Regions from separate parts of the Collinsella sp. SGI.180 genome, predicted to be linked through region 1. Evidence: predicted binding sites of a transcription regulator. Region 1 holds the regulator's gene; the other holds the start of a gene.
What was found. Region 1 encodes NrdR, which represses ribonucleotide reductase genes. Its sites were predicted from a motif close to AAACACNATATATNGTGTTT; they were not measured.

Region 1 (3,114 bases):
TAAAAGACCCCTGGTCCGTTGCGATCTCGGTCGGGATGGTAAAGGTGTCCTCGATATTCTGCTCGGCAAGGATGGGGATCCCTGCGGCGACACGGCCCACGAGGGGTAGCGATACGGTTCCGCGGGGTGCCGCGGGCTCATCGGACTTTGAGATGGAGACGGAGGCTCCGTCCTCGTCAAAGAGCTCTAGGGCACGAGGCTTGGTGGCGTCACGTTTGAGCAGGCCGCGTGCTTCCAGTGCGGAGAGATGTGCATGTACGGTGCTAGGGGAGGAAAGACCCACAGCCGAAGCCATCTCACGCACGCTGGGCGGATAGCCCTTTTCCTGCTGATACTCCTTGATGAAGTCGTAAATCTGCTGCTGTCGCTTGGTAATTTTGCGAGCCATCAGGGATTCCTCTCTACCTAACCCAAACAAATGTTCTATGTTTGCTTGACAGGAACAACTGTTCGAAGATAATAATAACCGAACACTCGTTCCCGCGCTAGACTTTTTTGTCCTCGCGGCTTGATAAAACAGTTCTCGTCAAAAACGCGAGAGGAGAACATGATGAATGCAACGGATATGGTCCAGGGAAACCTCGCCCTTAAGCTCGAGACGCCTGCGGCGCCGGCTTTCACGGTTGTCAAAGGCGGCCGATCTGGTTTTCAAACACTGCCTGGCAAGCCCGTCCGAAGCCAGTGCGTCGCCACGACTTCGGCCCCCGTTGCTCTGAAGGCCTCGACGATTGTCGCCCTGGCCGTTGCTCTCACGCTCTTCTTTGTACTTGCTACCTCGATCTTCAGCGCTCGTCACGCCGCATATGCCGAGTCGGCATCTAACGTTACCTATGAGACCGTCCGTGTTCAGTCTGGCGATTCCTTGTGGTCGCTTGCTCAGGAGCATTCCGTTGACGGTCTTTCTACGCAGGAGACTTCTGACATAATTCGCAGTGTCAATCATCTGGAGCATGGGTCACTCGATGCGGGTGACGTTCTTAAAGTTCCTGCGCGTTCGTAAGATTTAAACTCCGGCACATGGTACCCTTGTTATCGTTTTGGAGGAGGTACCATGCGCTGTCCCAGATGCGGCAATGCACATACCCGTGTTGTCGATTCCCGTATGCAGGAATCTAATAACACCATTAAACGCCGCCGTGAATGTTGTTCGTGCAACTATCGCTTCACAACATTCGAGCGATGCGAAGACCCCATCGAGGTCATCAAATCTGACGGGTCAAGGCAGCGGTTCGATCGCAATAAGCTGCTGGTCGGCTTAATGCGCGCTACGATTAAGCGCGACATCGACACGAAAAAGCTCAATGAGCTCATCGATGACATCGAGGTGGAGCTGCGTTCCCGTACGCTGACGGCTGTTACGTCCCACGACCTGGGCGACATGGTGCTTAAGCGCCTGGCCAAGATCGACAAGGTGGCCTACATTCGCTTTGCCTCGGTCTATCGCGATTTCAAAGACATCGATGAGTTTTTGCAAGAGCTCGACAAGCTAAGGTGATTTTATGTCCAACATTACAGTCAACATTAAGCGTCTCGACCCTACGATCGAGCTTCCCAAATACGCCCATCCCTCAGATGCCGGTTTGGACCTCCGTGCCAATGAGGACTGTACCCTTAAGCCCTTCGAGCGACGCTTGGTCTCTACTGGTCTTGCGATCGCGCTGCCCGATGGATACGCTGGCTTCGTTCAGCCTCGCAGTGGCCTGGCTATTAAGCAGGGTCTGTCTATAGTTAACACTCCTGGCCTCATCGACGCCCACTACCGAGGAGAACTCAAAGTCATCCTTATCAACCTGGATCCATCCAATGAAATCCAGATCAACAAGGGTGACCGAATCGCTCAACTCGTCATCCAAGAAGTTCCCACGGTCAATCTCGTGGAGGTAGACGAACTAGACGAAACGGACCGAGGCAACGGAGGCTTCGGCTCCAGCGGCGTCGCCTAGTTGCTTCCGTCCGCTCACCCGTGGGAGGGCCCTATATATCATCCCATGCTCAAACATTCTCGCTGCGCTGCGAAACTGCGCGTGGGACGATATATAGGGCCCTCCCACGGGTGAGCTACGTTTGTATGCTTGTAACTACCGTGCCTCTTCGCTGGAAGCTGATAGCATTAATCAATTTGTAAGCCGGTGCGACAAGGGAGTTTCTCCTTTGTCGCACCGGCTTTCTAGTCGGATTGCAATTTGTTTTCAAGCAGGAAACCTCTCGTCCGGGACTCACCCATATCGTTCCACGCGCAGTTTCGCAGCGAGCGCAGCGAAGCGAGAATGTTTGAGCATGGAATGATATGGGTGAGTCCCGGACGGGTGGGATTAGTGCGCCCTGCGAAGCGAGAATGTTTGAGCATGGAATGATATGTGTGAGAAGCGGGCGGGAGGGATACGAGCGCGCAGCGAGAATGTTTGAGCATGGAATGATATATGGGCGGCTCCCGCCGAGCAGCGGACTTTCGCCTAGCGGATATGCGCGGGTTTTCCGCCCCAGTAGAAGCGGCAGAAGGCTCGTTTGCGCTTTTGGGGCTTGCCTGCAAGTTCCATAGTTGCGATGGCGATGTCCTCGGCCGCGTGTGGACGGCGTAGCACTTCGCCATTGATGAGCAGTGCCTTGAGCGACTCGGGATGATCGTGGAGATGGCGCAGCGTCACGATGAGCTCGCGTGCGGTGGTGACATGCATGCTGGCGCCCAAGTCGGTGAGCATGGTGGTGTTGGCCTTTTCCTGGCCATAGGACTTGCCCAACAGAATCATCGGCAGGTGTGCACACAAGCATTCGGTAACAGTGAGTCCGCCCGATTTGAGAATTGCCAGATCGCAGCCGTGCATGAGCGCTGCCATGTCATTGACATAGTCAAGAACCGTGACGTTTTCGAGTTTCATGGCTTCGAAGAGCGTTTTCAGGCGCGTGGCGTATTCCGTGTCCTTGCCCGGCAAAAAGACAAAGTGCATATCCTCGAAGCTACGGAGGAAGGGGAGGGTGTGGTCCATCGCCGCGCGAAAGCGAACGTACGGTTGAGGCAAACTGGCGCCGGCCATTACCAGCACAATGGTCTTGTCGATAGGGAGATTGAACTTCTCGAGTTCTTCCTCACGATTGTAATCCGTGTCAAATCCAGCG
Region 2 (3,114 bases), on a different contig from region 1:
CGTAAGCGGACATGGCTCAGTTGGTAGAGCACAACCTTGCCAAGGTTGGGGTCGCGGGTTCGAGCCCCGTTGTCCGCTCCATTTGGGCGTTTAGCTCAGGGGGAGAGCGCTTCCCTGACACGGAAGAGGTCACAAGTTCAAATCTTGTAACGCCCACCAAATGTTTGCAGTCCAGAGGCTTTGCTTCTGGACTGTTTTGTTATAAACACACATAATATGCCGTCAAATTATCGACCTCGGTCGCTTTTTCACGTTGCATTTGCTGCCCAGCATAATTTGTCGTTATTGGCCTCTTGGTCTCGTGGGAGATGATTATTTTGATCATAACCGTGCACGTCGCCCGCGTTTCCATGGTTGACCCCCGTGCAATCTTTTATGGTGATCGGTTTTGGCGAGATTGCCTTCCAGGGAGGATTCGGAACGATTGAAGGCCGTACGTTCTTCGCGCGCTGGGCGGGCCTTGTCACAAAGGGGTGGGCTTTTGTGGTTATCGCCGGCGTGCTGCTCGATCCCTTTACAGCGGCTCTCGGCCGCATGATAGCTCGCGAAGAGAGGTAATAGCTCCTCGCCTATCGAATGCCGGCGGACGGGGTGCCGGGGCTGTAGTCTTCCGAGCGTTTGCAGCCCCGTCGCTCCGTCCGCCGGCATTCGACCGCAACATGTTGGTCAAGCATAATCTTTTGGATTCTTTTCGCGTGAGCGGCTTGGTTTTGGTAGGATTTGTCGGCGGCTTGACTAGGGGGTTTTATAACTGCCTTGCAGGTAGCCGCGTTGGTAACGTTTTACCGACTTGCCGAGAAACCCTCATAATTAATGTGTCTGTAAAATGACCAATTGCTTTGACCTGCTGAAACACTATATGTTGTGTTTGATCTAAAAAAAGAATACAGGATATAGAGGCGTCTTTGTCGTATGATAGATGGCGGACAGAGAACGAAGACCTTGTTCGTCCCATTTGGACACGCCTTTGAGCCGCTTGATCGGCCGCGAGGATTGTCCGCATGAGGACCTATGGTTTATCGAGAGCACAGATTGCGCGACGGCGCCGCAAGACAGGGACAAGCCCTGCCAGGCATCGTTTGGCTCTGAAGCGCAATGGGATTACGACGCGAAAGAGGCAAGAGGATGAAGATCATCAAGCGCAGCGGCACCGAGGTTGCCTTTGACATCGATAAGATCGTCAATGCGATTCGCGCCGCCAACTTGGAGGTCGAGGAGGGCTCTCGTCTTACCGACCGCCAGGTGATCTACGCGGCGCAAAACGTCGCCGAGGCATGTGAGAAGGCCGGCCATACCGTATCGGTCGAGGAGATCCAGGATCTGGTCGAGGACGAGATCATGCGTCTCGACTGCTACGAGGTCGCTCGCCGCTACATCATCTATCGTTATGTTCAGAGCCTGAAGCGCCAAAAGAACACGACCGACGACAAGATCCTGTCGCTGATCGAGTGCAATAACGAAGAGGTTAAGCAGGAGAACTCCAATAAGAATCCGACCGTCAATTCCGTTCAGCGCGACTATATGGCCGGCGAGATTTCCAAGGACCTGACCCAACGCGTGCTGCTGCCCCAGGAGATCGTGGATGCCCATAATGAGGGCCTGATCCATTTCCACGATTCGGATTACTTTGCCCAGCACATGCACAACTGCGATCTGGTGAACCTGGAGGACATGCTCCAGAACGGCACCGTTATCTCGGGCACGCTGATCGAGAAGCCGCACAGCTTCTCGACCGCCTGCAACATCGCGACGCAGATTATCGCCCAGGTTGCTTCCTCCCAGTACGGCGGTCAGTCTATTTCGCTGACCCATCTCGCCCCGTTCGTTGAGGTGAGCCGTCAAAAGATTCGCGGCGAGGTTGCTCGCGAGCTTGAGGAGCTCGGTGTTTCGGCATCTGCCGAGAAGGTTCGCGAGGTCGTTGAGGAACGCCTGCGCGATGAGATTCGTCGCGGCGTCCAGACGATTCAGTATCAGGTCGTGACCCTTATGACCACGAATGGCCAGGCGCCGTTCGTGACGGTCTTTATGTATCTCAATGAGGCCCGTACGCCCCAGGAGAAGCACGACCTTGCCATGATTGTGGAGGAGACGCTTCGTCAACGCTATGAGGGCGTTAAGAACGAAGCCGGCGTGTGGATCACCCCGGCGTTCCCCAAGCTCATCTACGTGCTCGAGGACGATAACATCCGCGAGGATTCGCCGTACTTCTATCTGACCAAGCTCGCCGCCAAGTGCACCGCCAAGCGCATGGTGCCCGACTACATCTCCGAGAAGAAGATGCGCGAGCTCAAGCTGTCTAAGGGCGAGACCGCCGGCAACGGCGATTGCTATACCTGCATGGGTTGCCGCAGTTTCCTGACGCCCGACCGTTCGGGCAACGGCTTTAACAATGTCGCCAACGCTCTGAACTATGACCCGACCAAGCCTAAGTACTATGGTCGCTTTAACCAGGGTGTTGTGACCATCAACCTGCCCGATGTTGCGCTGAGCTCGCATCAGGACATGGACAAGTTCTGGAAGATCTTCGATGAGCGCCTTGAGCTGTGCCACCGCGCCCTGTTGTGCCGTCATGAGCGCCTGATGGGCACGCTTTCGGATGCTGCGCCGATTCTTTGGCAGTACGGTGCCTTGGCGCGCCTTAAGAAGGGCGAGACGATCGACAAGCTGCTCGTGGGCGGTTATTCCACCATTAGCCTGGGTTACGCCGGTCTGTATGAGTGCGTCAAGTACATGACGGGCCACAGCCACACCGAGAAGGAGGGCACACCGTTTGCCATGGCCGTCATGCAGCACATGAACGACAAGTGCGCCGAGTGGAAGGCCGAAAGCGATATCGACTTCTCGCTGTACGGCACCCCGCTTGAGTCGACGACCTACAAGTTCGCCAAATGCCTGCAGCGCCGTTTCGGCATTATCCCGGGCGTGACGGACAAGGGCTACATTACTAACAGCTATCACGTCCACGTGTCCGAGGAGATCGATGCCTTCGACAAGCTTAAGTTTGAGGGCATGTTCCAGCAGCTTTCGCCGGGCGGTGCTATCTCCTACGTTGAGGTTCCCAACATGCAGGACAACCTCAAGGCGGTCATTCGCGTAATGCAGTACATCTACGAC

Region 2: a site for NrdR is predicted at 851-870, ahead of nrdD (anaerobic ribonucleoside-triphosphate reductase). Genes of this name have one in related genera too.

Annotation. Positions count from the first base shown of each region.
Region 1 covers NZ_JBNPLL010000003.1:32,142-35,255, reverse strand. The annotation lists gene lexA (transcriptional repressor LexA) at 1-388, opposite strand, end outside; gene ACQRAP_RS01945 (LysM peptidoglycan-binding domain-containing protein) at 551-1,000, shown strand; gene nrdR (transcriptional regulator NrdR) at 1,052-1,495, shown strand; gene dut (dUTP diphosphatase) at 1,500-1,943, shown strand; gene ACQRAP_RS01930 (MGDG synthase family glycosyltransferase) at 2,454-3,114, opposite strand, start outside.
Region 2 covers NZ_JBNPLL010000004.1:47,610-50,723, forward strand. The annotation lists tRNA gene ACQRAP_RS02770 (tRNA-Gly) at 6-81, shown strand; tRNA gene ACQRAP_RS02775 (tRNA-Val) at 85-159, shown strand; gene ACQRAP_RS02780 (hypothetical protein) at 364-558, shown strand; gene nrdD (anaerobic ribonucleoside-triphosphate reductase) at 1,126-3,114, shown strand, end outside.